Regions from separate parts of the Streptomyces sp. PL-25 genome, predicted to be linked through region 2. Evidence: riboswitches for the same ligand, from Rfam matches in the RefSeq annotation. Region 2 holds a riboswitch; each other region holds the start of a gene.

Region 1 (4,533 bases), 900 kb from region 2:
GATCGTGGGGGACCCGGCGGCGCCGCGCCTGTTCGGGCCGGGCGCGTACCAGGCGGGACGGCTGCGGCTGCTGGAGACCCGGGCCCTCGGGGACGTCGTCCTCATGCGCTACGAGCCCACGGCCCCCGGCACCGGGACCGGCGCCGTGCCCGCCGACCGGCACTGGCTGCGGATCGCCTGCGAGCTGGCCGCGCAGTGCCCGCCCTCGCGCACGGCGTTCAGCGTGGGCGCGGTGGTGGTCGCGGCGGACGGCACCGAGCTGGCCCGGGGCCACTCGCGGGAGGCCGGTGACCCGGTGGTGCACGCGGAAGAGGCCGCGCTCGCCGAGATCGACCCGGCGGACCCGCGGCTGCCCGGGGCCACGGTGTACAGCAGCCTGGAACCGTGCGCCCGACGCGCCTCCCGGCCGCGGCCGTGCGCCCGGCTGATTCTGGACGCGGGGGTGCGGCGGGTGGTCACGGCGTGGCGGGAGCCGGACACCTTCGTGGAGTCCGCCGACGGCTCCGGGGTACTCGCGGCCGAGGGCGCGGACGTCGTGGTGCTGCCGGAGTTCGAGGCCCTGGCCAAGGAGCCGAACCGGCACCTGCCGTAACGCGTGTGCAATCCACCCCGCGGGTGATGTACAGTTATCTCAACGACGCGGGGTGGAGCAGCTCGGTAGCTCGCTGGGCTCATAACCCAGAGGTCGCAGGTTCAAATCCTGTCCCCGCTACTGAAGACTCAGGGCCGGAATCCGGAAACGGATTCCGGCCCTGAGTGTTTTCCGGGCCTCCCGCGGTCTTCCGTTGGTTCTCTGCTGCGGTCTTCTGGCGCTCTTCCGGCTCCCGGTCGCTCCTTGATCGATGTCACCTCGCGTGACCGGCCTGTGTCCGTCCGCATAACAACTGACACACCATCACTTCTTTCGCGGGCGCCTGCGGCTCCGCCCCGCCCCGGAAATGGCCTGAAGTTCAGTCAACTCGCCCCGGTTTCGTCGCCCCTGAGGTGTACGTCTTGGCCAAAAAGGTTTAATGATCAAGCCGGGCGGCTTGGAATCGGAGGCCCGGGTCTATTAACGTTCGATAACGCAGCGCGGTCGTCCCAGCCGTCATCAGAGGCGGCTCCGTGCGCGCGCGCCGAATCCCGCAAGGGAACCGGGGAACCACCAACTTGGGGTGAATCGGGCATCATCCGCCGTACGCGTACGGCCGGTTGACGCGCGTAGGAGACCTTCCCGCTCCGAACCCGTCAGCTAACCCGGTAGGCGAGACGGAAGGAAAGGAGCACGCCCGCGTGGCGTCCAACCGGCCTGCCCCAGAAGCCCCGTTCGTGCCGAGCCAGCGCACCGATTCCTTCGGCTACGGCGGCCGGACCCCCGACGAGGGCCCCATGGAGGAGTGGAACCCCACCGAGGACTCCCTCCGCCCCGTGCGCGGCCGGCACCGCGTCGCCAAGCAGCGCGGCGGCGGACTCGCCCGCAGCTCCACCGTGCTCGGCGTGGGCGTCATAGCGGCCGTCGGCGCGGGCGGCATGGCCAGCGCCAACACCGGCAAGCCGCCGGTCGCGATCTCGCTGCCCGACGTGCCGGACCTGCACGCGCTGCCCGCCTCCGTGGGCTCCCTCTTCGACGGCGGCTCCGCCAAGGAGCACCACGAGGGCTCCGCCACCGCGCTCAGCGACGTCACCGCCGCACCGGCCGGGACGCCGGCCGCTCCCAGCGCCGCGTCCGGCGCGGGCGAGGCGCTGCGCAACCGGATCATGGCCCAGGCCGAGCAGCAGCAGGCCCAGGTCGCGGCCAGGGCCGAGGCCGCCACCGAGCAGGCCGCCGTCCAGCGCGCCGCCCGGCAGGCGGACGAGGCCGCCGCCAAGGCGAAGCAGGAGGCCGAGGCCAAGGCCGCCGCCGAGAAGCAGAAGGCGGAGGAGGAGGCCCGCAAGAAGGCCGAGGCGGCGCGGCTGGCGGAGCTGGCCAAGCAGTACACGCTGCCGACCTCCTCGTACACGATCACCTCCACCTTCGGCCAGGCCGGCTCCATGTGGTCCTCCGGGCACCACACCGGCCTCGACTTCGCCGCGCCCACCGGCACCCTGATCAAGGCGGTCCACAGCGGCACCGTCACCGAGGCCGGCTGGGCGGGCGCCTACGGCTACCGCACGATCCTCACCCTGGACGACGGCACCGAGCTGTGGTTCTGCCACCAGTCGTCGATCAGTGTCAGCGCCGGCCAGAAGGTCGCCACCGGCGAGGTCATCGGCCGCGTCGGCGCCACCGGCAACGTCACCGGGCCGCATCTGCACCTGGAGGTCCACCCGGGCGGCGAGGCGTCCGGCATCGACCCGATGGCCTGGCTGCGGGCCAAGGGCCTCAACCCCTGATGCCCTGCTCATCCGCCTGATTCCCTGATCCCTGATTCCCTGATCCCGGGGTCACCGCCGCGGGCGCGCCGCCAGCCGTACGGGTGGTTTGCGCAAGCTTTGCGCCCGGGACCGGCGGGGCGCGGAAGGGGCCGCTGTGCCGGGGGCGTTGATGGGTCACATGACTTCTCTGCACAAACTGGGCTCGTCCGGCCTCGAGGTCTTCCCGCTCGCCCTCGGCGGCAACGTCTTCGGCTGGACCGCCGACCAGGAGCGGTCCTTCGCCGTCCTGGACGCCTACACGGCGGCCGGCGGCAACTTCCTGGACACCGCCGACTCCTACTCGGCCTGGGTGGAGGGCCACCGGGGCGGCGAGTCCGAGACGATCATCGGCTGGGGGTACCCCCTGCTCGAAGAGCTTGGGGGAGGCTCAAGGAGCGCGGCAACCGCTCCGACGTCGTCATCGCGACCAAGGTCAGCCAGCACCCCGACTTCCAGGGCCTGTCCGCCGCCAATGTCAAGGCCGCGGCCGACGCCTCCCTCAAGCGGCTGGGCACCGACCACATCGACCTGTACTACACGCACTTCGACCGGCCCGAGGTGCCCGTCGAGGAGATCATCGGCGCTCTGGACGAACTGGTGCGGGCGGGCAAGGTCCGGTACATCGCCGCCTCCAACATCTCCGCCGAGCGCCTGAAGGAGTCCCTGGACTTCTCCGAACGCGAGGGCCTGGCCCGCTACGTCGCGCTCCAGCCGCACTACAACCTGGTCTCCCGGGACACCTACGAGGGCGCTCTGCGGGACCTCGCCGAGCGGGCGGGTCTGGCGGCCGTGCCGTACTACGCGCTGGCGGCCGGCTTCCTGACCGGCAAGTACCGGCCCGGCACGACGGTCGACAGCCCGCGCGCGCAGGGCGCGGCCAAGCACCTGGAGACCGAGCGCGGGCAGAAGGTCCTGGCCGCGCTCGACGAGGTCGCCCGCGCCCGCGGTGCCGAGACGGCCACGGTCGCCCTCGCCTGGCTCGCTGCGCAGCCCACGGTCGTCGCCCCGATCGCCTCGGCGCGCACCGTGGAGCAGCTCCCGGCCCTGCTGGGCGTGGCGGAGCTGCGACTGACCGACGAGGAGACCGCGAAGCTGACCCGCGCCTCGGCCTGACCCGGCCTCACGGCTGGGCGCGGTACGGGGGCTGTCCGTGAGGGGGCTGCCCGTACGCGGGCTGTCCGTGCGCGGGCTGTCCGGCGGCGACGCCGTACCCGCCGTAGCCGTAGCCGTAGCCGTAGCCGTGGCCGTACGCCGGCATCTGCGCCGGTACCTGGCCCTGTCCCTGCCCGTACCCCTGCCCTTGCCCGTACCCCGGCCCGGGTCCGTAGCCGTACAGGCCGTACGCGGGCCAGGGGGCCGGGAGGGCGCGGACCGGCGGTGCGGTCATGCGGGCCGCGTGGTCCAGGGCGGGCTGGGCGGTCTCGCGCCGCCGCCACAGCTCGTGCAGCAGCTCCCGCTCGCGCAGGGTGAAGTCGGCGCCCGCCCGGCCCAGGCGTCCCCGGCGGCGCAGGAACGCCAGCGAGGTCGCGTACGCCTCGTACTGGGCGACGGTGCGGGCGGCGGGCTTGCCCAGGTGCCGGGCCGCGTACTCGCGGGCCAGCCGCCGGGCGCGCAGGGAGCCGAGGGCGAACGGTTCCGCGGGCGTCAGCCACCCGGCGGCCGCGTAGGCGGGCAGCTCCTCGCGGACGGTGCGCAGCTCGCGCTGCCGGGTCCACACGACCAGCCAGGTGAGCAGCCCGAACGCGGGCACCATGAAGCCGCCGTAGACCGCGAAGAAGCCGTACTCGCCGAAGGTGGACGAGCCGTTCCAGAAGGCGTGCATGCCCATGGCGAGCAGCAGTCCGGCGGGCGGCACCAGGAGCCGCCGCGCGCGCTGGCGCTCCCCGGCCAGCGCGGCGACGCCGAACCCGATGCCGGTGCAGACGGTGAACAGCGGGTGCGCGAACGGGGACATGATCACGCGCACGAAGAAGGTCGCCGCGGTGACGGAGGCGATGCCCTGGTAGCCGGTGGTCTGGTCGGTGCCGAAGGCGGTCCCCAGATACAGGATGTTCTCGGTGAAGGCGAAGCCGGTGGCGGTGGTTCCGGCGATGACCACGCCGTCGACGACGCCGGTGAAGTCCCGTCTGCGGAAGAGGAAGATCAGCAGGATGGCGGCGG
Region 2 (4,533 bases):
GCGAGAAGACACCGTAGGGAAGGTTGTGCGGACCGAAGGGGTCGCCCTCGGGGACCTCGAAGGGGGGCATCGGGTACTGCCTCTCTTTCGTGTGCCGGTGTTCCATGGGGGACATGGGTGTCTGGCCACACGTTCATGTGGTCGCGCCACACGTTACGGGGGAGGCAGCTGTCTTGGGCAGTGTCCGAGGAGTCTCCCGGCGACACGGCGGAGGGACGTCGTCCGGTTTCCGCCCGTCACTCGCCTGGCGGATCCGTATTCTCTGATCATGCCCGCACCCGCTGCCCCCGCGTACGCCCTCATCGCCACCGACCTGGACGGCACGCTGCTGCGCGGCGACGACTCCGTGTCCGGGCGGACCCGCGCCGCGCTCGGCCGGGCGGCGGCGGCCGGTGCCCGGCACCTCGTCGTCACCGGACGCCCGGCGCCGCGGGTCCGCCCGCTGCTGAGGTCCCTCGGCGGCACCGGGCTCGCGGTGTGCGGCCAGGGCGCCCAGCTCTACGACGCCGGGGCCGACCGCATGCTGTGGTCGGTCACGCTCGACCGGGAGACGGCCGAGACCGCGCTCGGCAAGATCGAGGCGGAGGTGGGGGAGGTGTACGCGGCGGTCGACCAGGACGGCGTGGACGGCCTCACGCTCATCGAGCCGGAGTACCGCATGGCGCACCCGACGCTGCCCGCCGAGCGGGTCGGGCGGCGCGAGGAACTGTGGCGCGCGCCCATCAGCAAGGTGCTGCTGCGCCATCCCCGGCTGTCCGACGACGAACTGGCGGCGGCGGCCCGCGGCGCGGTCGGTCCGCTCGCCTCGGTGACCATGTCGGGCCCGGGGACCGTCGAGCTCCAGCCCTGCGGCATCACCAAGGCGACCGGTCTCGCGCTGGCCGCGGCGCGGCTGGGACTCGGCCCCGGGGACGCCCTCGCCTTCGGCGACATGCCGAACGACATCCCCATGTTCCGGTGGGCGGCCCGGGGGGTGGCGATGGCCGGCGCCCACCCGGAGCTGAAGGCGGTCGCCGACGAGGTCACCACGTCGAACGAGGACGACGGCGTCGCCGTCGTCCTCGATCGTCTGTTCGTCTGAGCCCTCCGCGTGCCGGCCGGCACGCGGCTGCCCGTCAGTACGCGCTGTTGACGTTGTCGATGGAGCCGTAGCGCGCGGCGGCGTAGTTGCACGCGGCCGTGATGTTGGCGACCGGGTCGTAGATGTCGAACGACGTGCCGGCCACGTGGTAGGCGTTGAAGGTCGGCTGGATGACCTGGAGCAGGCCCTTGGAGGGGATGCCCGCGGCGGCGTTGGAGTCCCAGTTGTTGATGGCCAGCGGGTTGCCGGACGACTCGCGCATCACATTGCGGTGGATGCCGTTGTACGTGCCGGGGATGCCCTTCTGGGCCATGACGGCGAGCGACTCGCGGATCCAGCCGTCCAGGTTGTTCGGGTAGGCGACCGTGCTCGCCGTGGTGGCGGTGGCGGCGGTCGGGGTGGCCGCGGAGGCGCCGGACGCCCCGATCAGCGGCAGGGCGAGGATCGCGGCACCGGTGCCGGAGACGGCGAGGGTGCGGACGAGACGAGCGGCGCGGGAGCGGCTGGGACGACGTGCAGACATGGGGATTTCCTCTCCGTCGCCTGCGAGGTGAGCTGTCGGGTTCGGGCGGGGAGGTGCCCGGCCGGCTCCTCAGAGCACGGCTTCACCCCGAGCCGTTCCGGCGCGGCGTACGACGTAGGACGTACGGCGCTCCGGCCCGGCGACTTACCTGGGTCCCCCGCTCCTGCCATGAGCTGTCGGTGGGTGGTCATCGAGCGCTGGCAGGATTCGGCGTCCGCTCGACTGGCCCGGAACGTATGCGAGAGCACATGTCCCGAACAAGTACCTGATGCATACATCGTCCTAGTTGACCTTGATCCAGGGCATTTTGGCCGCTTGATCCTTTGCGATTGCCAAGGGTCAACTCGCTTGCGGGGGACGGGGAGCGGGGGGTCGGCGGGCCGTGGCGCGGGGTGGCGGTGCACGTGATGCAGCTCACGGAATAATTCGGCCAGGAGCATTTGCCCCCAAGGGGAATTGAAATGCTAATAAGGGTAAATCGGACTCGTAGGGCTGGAAGTGACGGCCGTCACGATCGGTGAGGCCCTGGCCTTGTTCGTACGTACGTGGGCACGGGTGGGCGTGTGGAAGGAGAGTGGGCGCGGCGGGACGGGTGAGAGGAGGGGAAGGGGGAGGCTGGGGAGGAGCGGGAAAGAGCAAGTCGATAAATATCTGTTCATATGTGGTGATCGAAAACATATCGGTCGTGATCCGATACCACCTGGCCTGTATCGGTGGGCGCTATCGGTGATCGAAACGTGACCGGATACGCTGACTTGAGTGATGGCAGCGACCTATCGACAAACCGTGTAAGCGCCAGCAGACACCAGCAGACAGGAGACCCCTCGTGACCGTCGTCGGGCCGTTCGGGCTGAGCGTGCGGGACCAGGCTCTCGAAGCCGATGTCCAGGCCGGATTGGCGGCTGTCGAGGAAGGGCTGCTCGAAGCCACCAAGAGCGAGGTCCCGTTCATCACGGAGGCCGCCCAGCACCTCGTGAAGGCGGGCGGCAAGCGGTTCCGGCCGCTGGTCGTGATGCTGGCGGCCCAGTTCGGCGACCCCGACGCGCCGGGGATCGTGCCCTCGGCCGTGGTCGTGGAGCTGACCCACCTGGCCACGCTCTACCACGACGACGTGATGGACGAGGCCGCCGTGCGGCGCGGGGTGGCCAGCGCCAACACCCGCTGGGGCAACGCGGTCGCGGTCCTCACCGGAGACTTCCTCTTCGCCCGCGCCTCCCAGATCCTCGCGGACCTCGGCCCGGAGGCCGTCCGGGTCCAGGCGCTCGCGTTCGAACGGCTCGTCACCGGGCAGATCCTGGAGACCGCCGGACCGCAGGACGGCAGGGACCCGGTCGACCACTACCTGGACGTGCTGGGCGGAAAGACCGGTTCGCTGGTGGCCGTCGCGTGCCGGTTCGGCGCGATGATGTCCGGCGCCGACGAGCGGGTCGTGGACGTGCTGACGCAGTACGGGGAGCGGCTCGGTGTCGCCTTCCAGCTCGCGGACGACGTGCTCGACATCGCCTCCGACTCCCAGGAGTCCGGCAAGACCCCCGGCACCGACCTGCGCGAGGGCGTCGCCACGCTGCCGGTGCTGCGGCTGCGCGAGCGCGCCGCCCGGCTGGGTCTCGCCGAGGACATCGCCCTGTGCGAACTGCTCGCCTCCGACCTCAGCGACGACGCCCGGCACGCCGAGGCGCTGGCCGCGCTGCGCGCCCACCCCGCGCTCGAACAGGCCCGGCGGGACAGCGTCCGCTACGCCGAGGAGGCGCGGGCCGCGCTGGCCCCGCTGAAGGAGTGCGGCGCCAAGGTGGCCCTGCTCCAGCTGTGCGACGCGGTGGTGCACCGGGTCGGCTAGCTCTAGGGCCGGTCTCCCCGCATCCCCGGGCCCGGCCCTGGCCCTCCCTGCCTCTTCCTTGCCCTCCCCGCTTCTTCCTTGCCTTCCCCGCCTCTTCCGCCTCTTCCTTCCGGGCCTTTTCCTGTGCGCTTCCGGGCGGCCTGAGGGGCCTCTTCCTGTGGTGCCTCTTCCCGCCGGGTCTCTCCACCCCCGGTCCCGCCTCTCCACCCGGCCGGACCCGGTCCCGGAGGGGGTCCCGGCCGGCTTCTCCACCCCGACCCCTACGGGGTGGTGGAGAAGCCGCCCTCGTGTGTCATACCGCAGGCGTACACGGAGTTGGCTCCGCGGTCTGACGCTTCGTCGCGGCCGATTTGGTCAGATGGAAGCACGGACCACACCACTCCTCACCGATTCGGGTGAGAATGGCGGCTTGGGGTGGGAGCAGTGCACACGGGCAGCCGCCGCCGACGACGGAGGTAAGGCACACATGGCACCGTACGAATCCGACGACACCAGGGACACCCCGGAGGCCGGCGACCGCGCCTCGGCGCGCCGCAAGGCCGCCCGTTACGGCGTCCCGGTCGCGGTGGTGGGGGTGGCGGCGGCGACCATCGGGCTCGTCCCGGCACTCGCCGACTCCGGTGACCCCGACCTGCCGAAGATCACCGCGCAGCAACTCATCGAGAAGATCGCCAAGTCGGACGTCGAGCGCCTGTCCGGCACCGTCAAGATCACCACCGATCTCGGGCTGCCGAACCTCGGCGGTCTGGAGAGCAGCCTCGCCTCCGGCGCCCTGGGCGGCGGCGACGGCTCGTCCGCCGACCCCAGCTCCAAGCTGACCGAGCTGGCCTCCGGCACGCACACGCTGCGCGTCGCGGCCGACGGCCCGGACCGGCAGAAGGTCTCGCTCGTCGAGAGCGCCGCCGAGTACAGCCTCGTCCACAACGGCAAGGACGTCTGGGGCTACGACAGCAAGTCCAACGAGGTCTACCACTCCACCGCCCCCCAGGACGGCGCCAAGGACCGGAGCGAGGGCAAGGACCACCTCCCGGCCACGCCCAAGGACTTCGCCGACGAGGCCCTGAAGGCGGCCGACGACACCACCTCGGTGAC
Region 3 (4,533 bases), 1.4 Mb from region 2:
AAGAGGTACTTGCCGTCCTTGTAGAACTCGGAGGCGGCGACGTCGAGCGCGAGGGCGATCTGCTCGCCGGGGGTGTAGCCGGCTTCCTTGATCGCTTCCAGGATCAGGTCCAGGGCCTCGCGGTTGGAGCCGAGGTTCGGGGCGAAGCCGCCCTCGTCGCCGAGACCGGTGGCCAGACCCTTGTTCTTCAGGACCTTCTTGAGGGTGTGGTAGACCTCGGCACCCCAGCGCAGGGCCTCGGAGAAGGACTCCGCGCCGATCGGGGCGATCATGAACTCCTGGATGTCCACGTTGGAGTCGGCGTGCGAGCCGCCGTTCAGGATGTTCATCATCGGCACCGGCAGCAGGTGCGCGTTGGGGCCGCCCAGGTAGCGGAAGAGCGGGAGGTCGGACGCCTCGGAGGCGGCGTGCGCGACGGCGAGGGAGACGCCGAGGATGGCGTTGGCGCCGAGCGAGCCCTTGTTGTCGGTGGCGTCCAGGTCGAACATGGCCTGGTCGATCAGGCGCTGCTCGGTGGCGTCGTAGCCGACGAGCTCCGGGCCGATCTGCTCGATGACGGCGAGGACGGCCTTCTCGACGCCCTTGCCCTGGTAACGGTTGGGGTCACCGTCACGCAGCTCGATGGCCTCGAAGGCGCCCGTGGAGGCGCCGGAGGGGACGGCGGCACGACCCGTGCTGCCGTCGTCGAGGCCGACCTCGACCTCGACCGTGGGGTTGCCTCGGGAGTCCAGGATTTCCCGGGCTACGACGACGTCGATGGACGGCACGAGCATCTCCTTCGTGGATGTGACGCTGAAAGTGCGGGGCTTGTGAGCCGTGCGACTAGAGCCTAACCGTCCCGGGCCGCCGACCGGCCGACCGACCGTCCCGTGGACAGAGTGACGGTACACATTGTTTCAGCACGGAACAAAGAAGACGGGAACGGGGGTCCGAACGGAAGGTGAAATGCCCCCGCCCCGGCGCGTACGGGGGAGAACGCGCCGGGGCGGGGAGCCCGTGGGGACGGGGGGGTGGGGCGGTGGCCGCCGCGCCTTACTTCAGGTGCAGCTGCTGGCCCGGGTAGATGAGGTCGGCGTCGTCGACGATGTCCTTGTTCAGCTGGAAGAGCTTCTCCCAGCCGCCCTGGACGTGGTGGGCGGCGGCGATGGAGCTGAGCGAGTCGCCGGCGGTCACCTTGTACTCGCCGTCGCCCTTCTTCACCTTCTTGCCGGTGGGGGTGGTGACGGTCTTCTTCGGGGCCGGGCGGTCGGCGGAGCGGCCCGCGGCCTGCTGCTCGGTGGAGCGGGTCGTGGTGCTGCTCTTGGAGCTGCCGGCGCCACTGCTCTTCTTCGCCGAGGACGACGAAGAGGAGGAGGACGACGACGAGGACGACGAGGACGAAGAAGAGGAGGACGACGAGGAGCTGCCGCCCGAGTACGCGGCGCCGGACAGGCCCTTGCCGCACACCGGCCAGGCGCCCTTGCCCTGGCCCGCGAGGACCTTCTCGGCGATGGCGATCTGCTGGGACTTGCTGGCCAGGTCGGCACGCGGTGCGTAGGCGGTGCCACCGAAGGCGGCCCAGGTGGAGTTGGTGAACTGGACGCCGCCGTAGAAGCCGTTGCCGGTGTTGATCGACCAGTTGCCGCCGGACTCGCACTGGGCGACCGCGTCCCACTCGGAGGCGGTGGCGGCGGAAGCGTTGCCGGCCGCCATCAGCGGGCCGGCGACGGCGACGCCGGTGACACCGGCGAGTGCGATGGCGCGAGTGGCCTTGGACGGACGGCGGTGCTTGCCCTTGCCGGAAAACAGCATGGAAGGATCCCCTCACCGACGCCTGCGAGGTGAGCTGTCGGGTTCGGGCCGGTTGAGTTGCCCGGCCGTGCCTTCCGAGAGGCACGGCTTCACCCCCAGCCGCTCCGGTCAACTGCCCGGTGCGGCACTTACCTTGGGTCCCCCGCTCCTGCCTGCGGCGCTTGACGCGACGACTGTTCCCGTACGGCCGCTGGCAGGATTCGGCGTTGCGGCAGCCGGGGCTCGCGGTGGCGAGCGGTCATGACCGTAGACAGGTGATCCGCCGGATTTCAAAGACGATCAGGGCTTCTGAGACTCATCCCACACTTTCACCGAATAGGACATACAAGGCGAAGTGTGACGTGAACTCCCGCTACTTTTGGGCGTTTTCGGCGGGGACATCCAGGCTCTGACCGGCGACGATGTGGTCCGGGTCGGCCCCGATGGCGCCCTTGTTGGCGTCATAGAGCGCGTGCCACCCGCCGTGCAGGTCGAAGGAGTCGGCGATGGACGTGAGCGAGTCGCCGGTGCGCACGGTGTAGGAGCCGGCGGACGAGGCGTGTGCGCCGCCGCCCCGGGAGGCGTGCCGGCCGCCCGCGGCGCCGTCCGCCGTGCCCTCGTCGGCACTGCCGCCGCGGTGGCGGCCGCCGGAGCCGAGCGCGCCGGTGTCGACGAGCGCCGAAGAGCCGACATCCTGGACGTAGTTGTCCGCATCGCCGGAGTTGTCACGGTCCTGGTCCGGGGCGCCCGTGCCCGTGCCCGTGCCCGTGGACGAGGTGGCGTCGGGCGTGCCCGCACCGGACTCGGCCGGGCCGTCCGTCTTCCCGGGCACAGAGGGACCGTCGGACGGTCCGGTGGTGGCGCCGTGCGAGGCGCCGGTCCCGTGCGAGGCTCCGGGCGTTTCGGTGGCGTCCGGCGAAGAGCCGGACGAACCGGAAGAGTTGTCGGCGTCCTGGGGCGAGTCGGACAGACCGCCCTCACCGGTACGGGGCTTCCCGGACGCGTCGGAGCCGCCGGAACCGTCGGAGTCGCCACCCTTGCCCGTGGAACCGGATGTTCCGGACGAGGCGGAGCCCTTGTCGTCCTTGCCGCTCTTGTCACCCTTGTCCGTCGAGGTGGATCCGTCCGCGCCGGACGCCGAGGAGTCGCCGCCCACGCCCGTGTCGACGTCGGCCGTACCGGAACCCTTGGTGAGCCCGGCCAGCAGCCCGCAGGTGTGCCAGGCGCCGGGCCCCTTGTCGGCGAGGATCTTCTCGGCCACGGCTATCTGCTGGGAGCGGCTGGCCTGGTCGGCGCTGGCCGCGTAGGAGAGGCCGCCGTACGCCTCCCAGTCGTCCTGGGTGAGCATCAGGCCGCCGTAGTAGCCGTGGCCGTTGTCGGCGCTCCAGGAGCCGCCGGTCTCGCACTGCGCCACCTTGTCCCAGGTGGTGCCGTCGGCGGCGCTCGCGCCGGATGCGGCGACCAGCGGGATGGCGATGGCCGAGCCGGTCACTCCGGCGGCGACGAGGAGGGCCGGAGCCTGGCGGGGGCGACGGTGACGACCGTTCCCGGAGAGCATCTGGAGACCTTTCGCACGACGGCAGTGACGGCGCGGCGGCGGGACGGGAGGGCCCCGGCGTCACGCTGATGGGTGAAAGTATCGGGTGACGATCACTTGTCACAAGTTCATGCCGCGCAGATCACATGAACATCACATAGTTGAACACGCGTCATGTTTGCCGCCGTCAGCGCCCGGGGGCGGGGCCGTTTTCGGTGGTCGTCCCGGGGGCCGGGGCGGAGGGAGAGGCTGAGGCAGAGGGGGGAGCCGGGGCGGGAGCCGGGGCGGGGGTGAAGCCGACCGGGAGAGTCCGTAGCCCGCGCATGATGAGCCCGCCGCGCCAGCGCAGTTCGGCCGGTTCCGCGTCGAGACGCAGGTCGGGCAGCCGCGTCAGCAGGGTGGCCAGCGCGGTCTGCCCCTCCAGGCGGGCGAGCGGGGCGCCCAGGCAGTAGTGGATGCCGTGCCCGTACCCCAGGTGCTGGTTGTCGCGGCGGGCGAGGTCGAGCGTGTCGGGGTGGGCAAACCGCTCCGGGTCGCGGTCGGCGGCGGCCAGCACCACCAGCACCGGATCGCCCGCGGCGATGTCCTGCCCGCCGAGCGTGAGCGTCCGGGTGGCGAACCGCCAGGTGGCCAGCTCCACCGGCCCGTCGTAGCGCAGCAGCTCCTCGACGCCGGTCTCCAGCAGCCCGCTCTCCCCCGCGGCCAGCGACTCCTGGAGCCGCGCTCGCTGGCCGGGGTGGGTGAGCAGGGCGTACATGCCGTTGCCGATGAGGTTGACGGTCGTCTCGAAACCGGCGAAGAGAAGGATGAACGCCATCGCGGCGACCTCGTTCTCCGTGAGGTGCTCGCCGTGGTCGGAGGCGCGGATGAGTCCGGAGACGAGGTCCTCGCCCGGGACCGGTTCGGCGGGCAGGGCGGCGCGCTTGCGGTGGATCAGCTCGGCCAGATAGCCGCGCATCTTCTTCACCGACCGGGCCACTCCGCCCCGGGGCCCCTTGCCGTGGCGGATCATCATGCCCGCCCAGTCCCGGAAGTCGTCCTGGTCCTCGCGCGGGACGCCGAGCAGGTCGCAGATGGCGTAGATGGGCAGCGGGAAGGCGAACTCGTGGATGAGGTCGGCGGTGCCGCGCCCGGCGAAGGACGCGATGAGGCCGTCCGCCAGCTCCTGCACGCGCGGCGCGAACTCGGCGACCCTGCGAGGGGTGAACGCCTTGCTGACCAGCCGC
Region 4 (4,533 bases), 2.7 Mb from region 2:
CGCCGAGGGCCTGGAAGAGCTTCCCGAGACCGTCTGAGCGGCCGGAGGGAACACACAGCGCGTCCGGGAACCGCGTCTCCCCCTGCGGGGCGGCGCGGTTTTCGTGTGTCCGCGTGAATTCCCCGCGCGGGAAACGGAAATAGGGCGCGGATATCGGCGGAACATTCCTTCCCGGCCCCTGCCGGTCCCTGCCGATTCCTGTCGGTTCTTTTCTACGGCACGCGTGTTAATTCCGTGTGCTCGATGTGTTGACGGGATGTTTCCGGGCGCTCGCCCGCTGCGCGGCGGTCATCCGCTCGGTGTGCAGGGCGGTCAGGGCGCGGGCGCGGGCGGCGTCGCCGCGTGCCACCGCGTCGACGATCGCCCCGTGTCCGGCCCAGGTCTCGGCCGGGTCGGCGGGGTCCGGCGCCCCGTACATCCAGGTGATCTTGTGCCGCAGCTGGGCCAGGGCGGCGGTCAGCGCGGGGCTGCCGCAGGACTGGGCCAGGGTCTCGTGGAACCAGGCGGCCAGGGACCACAGCTCCTCGCCGCCCCCGCCCGCGGCCCGCTCCTGACCGAGCCTGACCAGGCCGCGCAGCACCTTCAGATGGCCCTCGGTGCGCCGCTGGGCGGCCCGCTCGGCGCCCAGCGGCTCCAGCAGCAGACGCATCTCCAGCAGGTCGGCGCCCTCCTGCTCGGTCGGCTCGGCGACGCACGCGCCCGCGTGCCGCCGGGTCACCACGAAGCCCTCGGCCTCCAGGGTGCGCAGGGCCTCGCGCACCGGGACGCGCGAGACGCCGTAGCGGCGGGCCAGGACCTCCTCGGTGAGCCGGCTGCCGCGCTCGTGCACCCCGGCGACGATGTCGTCCCGGATCGCCGTGCACACCGAGTGCGCCGGAACACGCATGTCCGACCTCCGTATCCCGTCCCGTGACCGTGGCCGTGCCCATGGCCGTGGCGCGCCCGTGGCGGACACGCCGCGGACGCGCATTCCGACGACTCTAGAACAATGCGCGGGAATTTCCGACGGCGTGACGGAATCCAGGGATATTTTTTGGACAGCCGGGATGCAGTGCGGCGGAGAAGAATACGGAGCGTGCCCGGAGCCGGAATTCAGACCTGCACGCCGTGCGTGCGGAGGTAGGCGATCGGGTCGACGTCCGAGCCGTACTCCGCGCCGGTGCGCGCCTCGAAGTGCAGATGCGGACCGGTGACGTTGCCCGTGGAGCCCGACACCGCGATCTGCTGGCCCGCGACGACCTGCTGGCCCACCGTGACCCCGATGGACGACAGATGGCCGTACTGGGTGTACATGCCGTCGGCCATCCTGATGACGACCTGGTTGCCGTACGCCCCGCCCCAGCCGGTCTCCACCACCGTGCCGACGCCGACCGCGTGGACGGGGGTGCCGGTCGCGGCGTGGAAGTCGATGCCGGTGTGCGAGCCGGAGGACCACAGCGAGCCGCCGGTCTTGTAGCCGGTGGAGACGTAGGAGCCGGCGATGGGCGGCACGAAGGTGTTGAGGCGCTTGCGCTCGGCCTCGCGGTCGGCCCGCTCCTTGGCCTCGCGCGCCTGCTCGGCGCGCTCGGCGGCCAGCTTGCGCGCGGCCTGCTCGGCCTGCTTCTGCTGGGCGGCCTCCCACTGGGCGGCGGCCTGCGCGTCGACCCGCTCGGCGACGGTGTCGCCGAGGCTGATGACCGGGGTGAGGCCGGTGTCCGCGGGGGCGGGGGTCTCTGCGGCGAGGGCCGGGGAGGCGGCGAGGGTGCCGATGACGCCGGTGGTGGTGAGGGCAGCGACACCCGCCGCGCGGGCGGTGGTGCGCTGCACTCGGCCGGGACGGCGGTGCTTCCCGGTGGCGCGCGTGAACGCCATGTGGTGGCTGGTCCTTTCCTTCCCTCTCGCCTACCGGGTTAGCTGACGGGTTCGGAACAGGAAGGTCTCCTACGGGTGCCGTGCGCGGCGCACGGTGCCCGATTCACCCCAGGGACTGAGTGGGTCCCCGGCTCCCCTGGCTCGCGCCGTACGGGGACTCGGCGATGACTGTCCGGTGCCGCGGCTGCGGCGCACTGCCCGACGAACAGCCGGACCGACGCTAGACGGGGCCGTGTTCCGCGCCCAAACGGATCCGGGTTTTTGTAGCGCACGCCACAGGGCAGACAGGGCGCCTCCTGCCCAATACGGACATGCCGGGGCCCCGGTGACGCTCCGGTCACCGGGGCCCCACGCGCGCGCGTGCCGCGCGGTGCGTCCTACTCGGCGGCGACCACGGTCACCGGGCCGACGCCGAGCGCCTCGACCGGCTCCTTGATCTGCGCCGCGTCCCCGACGAGCACCGTCACCAGGCGGTCCACCGGGAAGGCGCTGACGACCGCGGCGGTCGCCTCCACCGTGCCGGTCTGCGCGAGCTGCTGATAGAGCGTCGCCTGGTAGTCGTCGGGCAGGTGCTGCTCGACCTGGTCGGCGAGTGTGCTCGCCACGGCGGCGGCCGTCTCGTACTTGAGCGGCGCCACCCCCACCAGGTTCTGCACGGCCACGTCCCGCTCGGCCTCGGTGAGCCCCTCGGCGGCGAGCTTGCGCAGCACCGTGAAGAGGTCGTCCAGGGCCGGTCCGGTGTTCGGCGTGTCGACCGAGCCGCTGATGGCGAGCATGGCCGCGCCGGTGCCGTCGGGCGCCGAGCGCAGCACCTGGCCGAAGGACCGCACGCCGTAGGTGTAGCCCTTCTCCTCGCGCAGGACGCGGTCCAGACGGGAGGTCAGGGTGCCGCCCAGGCAGTAGGTGCCGAGCACCTGGGCGGGCCACACGCGGTCGTGCCGGTCGGGTCCGATCCGGCCGATGAGCAGCTGGGTCTGGACGGCGCCGGGGCGGTCCACGATCACCACGCGGCCGGTGTCGTCGGCGGTGACCGGCGGCACCGGACGCGGCTCGGCCGGCGAACCGGTCCAGGCGCCCAGGGTCTCGCCGAGCAGCTCGTCGAGGTCGATGCCGGTGAGGTCGCCGACGACGACCGCGGTGGCCGTGGCGGGGCGCACGTGCCGGTCGTAGAAGGCGCGGACGGCGGCGGCGTCGACGGCGGCGACGGTCTCCTCGGTGCCCTGGCGCGGGCGCGACATGCGGGCGGTGGCCGGGAACAGCTGCCGGGACAGCTCCTTGGCGGCGCGGCGGGAGGGGTTGGCCAGCTCGTGCGGGATCTCGTCGAGCCGGTTGCGCACCAGCCGCTCGACCTCGGACCCGGCGAACGCGGGCGCCCGCAGCGCGTCGGAGAGCAGCGCGAGCCCCTTGGCCAGCCGGGAGGCCGGGACCTCCAGGCTGAGCCGTACGCCGGGGTGGTCGGCGTGCGCGTCCAGGGTGGCGCCCGCCCGCTCCAGCTCGGCGGCGAAGTCCTCGGCGGAGTGCTTGTCGGTGCCCTCGGAGAAGGCCCGCGCCATGATCGTGGCGACGCCGTCCAGGCCGGCCGGCTCGGCGTCCAGGGGCGCGTCGAGCAACACCTCGACGGCGACGACCTGCTGACCGGGGCGGTGGCAGCGCAGCACCGTGATGCCGTTGTCCAGGGTGCCGCGCCCGGGGGCCGGGAACGCCCACGGCCTGGCCTCGCCGGCCTCGGGGCGGGGGTGGAACTCCATGGTGGCCAGCTCGGTCACTTCGCCGTCTCCTCGGTGTCGTCCTGGGCGTCGGGGGTGTCGTCCTGGGCGTCGGGGGCGGTCGGCTCGTAGACGAGGACCGCGCGGTTGTCGGGGCGCAGCCGGGCCTTGGCGACCTCCTGGACCTCCTCGGGCGTCACCTCCAGGACGCGCTGGACGGCGGTGAGGGCGAGCTGCGGGTCGCCGAACAGGACGGCGAAGCGGCACAGTTCGTCGGCGCGGCCCGCGACCGTGCCGAGCCGGTCCAGCCACTCGCGCTCCAGCTGGGCCTGGGCGCGCTCCAGCTCCTCGGCGGTGGGGCCCTCCTCGGCGAAGCGGGCCAGCTCCTCGTCGATGGCGGCCTCGATGACGGGGACCTCCACGTCACCGGAGGTCTTGACGTCGAGCCAGCCCAGGGAGGGCGCTCCGGCCAGCCGCAGCAGGCCGAACCCGGCGGCCACGGCGGTGCGGTCGCGGCGCACCAGCCGGTTGTAGAGCCGGGAGGACTCGCCGCCGCCCAGGACGGTCAGGGCGAGGTCGGCCGCGTCGCACGCGCGTGTGCCGTCGTGCGGGAGGCGGTAGGCGGCCATCAGGGCGCGCGCCGGGACCTCCTCCTCGACGACCTCGCGCAGTTGCTCGCCCATCACCTCGGGCAGCGAGCCGTCGCGGGGCTCGGGCTTGCCGTCGTGGGAGGCGATGGAGCCGAAGTACTTCTCGATCCAGGCGAGCGTCTGCCGCGGGTCGATGTCGCCGACGACGGACAGGACGGCGTTGTTGGGCGCGTAGTACGTGCGGAAGAACGCGCGGGCGTCCTCCAGGGTGGCCGCGTCCAGGTCGGCCATGGAGCCGATCGGCGTGTGGTGGTACGGGTGGCCCTCCGGGTAGGCCAGGGCGGTGAGCCGCTCGAAGGCCGTGCCGTAGGGGACGTTGTCGTAGC

The links. A riboswitch is a leader RNA that binds a small molecule or an ion and turns the genes downstream of it on or off. The one in region 2 is predicted to bind cyclic di-AMP.
Region 1: it holds a riboswitch for cyclic di-AMP, as region 2 does, so the genes downstream of both, R4Z62_RS18015 (M23 family metallopeptidase) here and R4Z62_RS13695 (transglycosylase SLT domain-containing protein) in region 2, are expected to answer to the same signal.
Region 3: it holds a riboswitch for cyclic di-AMP, as region 2 does, so the genes downstream of both, R4Z62_RS20215 (LysM peptidoglycan-binding domain-containing protein) here and R4Z62_RS13695 (transglycosylase SLT domain-containing protein) in region 2, are expected to answer to the same signal.
Region 4: it holds a riboswitch for cyclic di-AMP, as region 2 does, so the genes downstream of both, R4Z62_RS25780 (M23 family metallopeptidase) here and R4Z62_RS13695 (transglycosylase SLT domain-containing protein) in region 2, are expected to answer to the same signal.

Annotation. Positions count from the first base shown of each region.
Region 1 is NZ_CP136997.1:3,982,359-3,986,891, forward strand. Features, by position in the region: gene R4Z62_RS18005 (dihydrofolate reductase family protein) at 1-592, shown strand, start outside; tRNA gene R4Z62_RS18010 (tRNA-Met) at 639-712, shown strand; cyclic di-AMP (ydaO/yuaA leader) riboswitch at 1,104-1,261, shown strand; gene R4Z62_RS18015 (M23 family metallopeptidase) at 1,273-2,352, shown strand; partial or broken gene R4Z62_RS18020 (aldo/keto reductase) at 2,513-3,486, shown strand; gene R4Z62_RS18025 (PrsW family intramembrane metalloprotease) at 3,494-4,533, opposite strand, start outside.
Region 2 is NZ_CP136997.1:3,078,835-3,083,367, reverse strand. Features, by position in the region: gene fahA (fumarylacetoacetase) at 1-70, opposite strand, end outside; gene R4Z62_RS13700 (HAD-IIB family hydrolase) at 269-1,081, shown strand; gene R4Z62_RS13695 (transglycosylase SLT domain-containing protein) at 1,116-1,604, opposite strand; cyclic di-AMP (ydaO/yuaA leader) riboswitch at 1,607-1,796, opposite strand; gene R4Z62_RS13690 (polyprenyl synthetase family protein) at 2,431-3,441, shown strand; gene R4Z62_RS13685 (LolA family protein) at 3,908-4,533, shown strand, end outside.
Region 3 is NZ_CP136997.1:4,456,006-4,460,538, reverse strand. Features, by position in the region: gene eno (phosphopyruvate hydratase) at 1-767, opposite strand, end outside; gene R4Z62_RS20215 (LysM peptidoglycan-binding domain-containing protein) at 1,033-1,791, opposite strand; cyclic di-AMP (ydaO/yuaA leader) riboswitch at 1,796-1,961, opposite strand; gene R4Z62_RS20210 (transglycosylase family protein) at 2,144-3,328, opposite strand; gene R4Z62_RS20205 (cytochrome P450 family protein) at 3,495-4,533, opposite strand, start outside.
Region 4 is NZ_CP136997.1:5,757,729-5,762,261, reverse strand. Features, by position in the region: gene R4Z62_RS25790 (HPr family phosphocarrier protein) at 1-37, shown strand, start outside; gene R4Z62_RS25785 (GntR family transcriptional regulator) at 227-886, opposite strand; gene R4Z62_RS25780 (M23 family metallopeptidase) at 1,093-1,851, opposite strand; cyclic di-AMP (ydaO/yuaA leader) riboswitch at 1,864-2,025, opposite strand; gene R4Z62_RS25775 (M16 family metallopeptidase) at 2,229-3,617, opposite strand; gene R4Z62_RS25770 (M16 family metallopeptidase) at 3,614-4,533, opposite strand, start outside.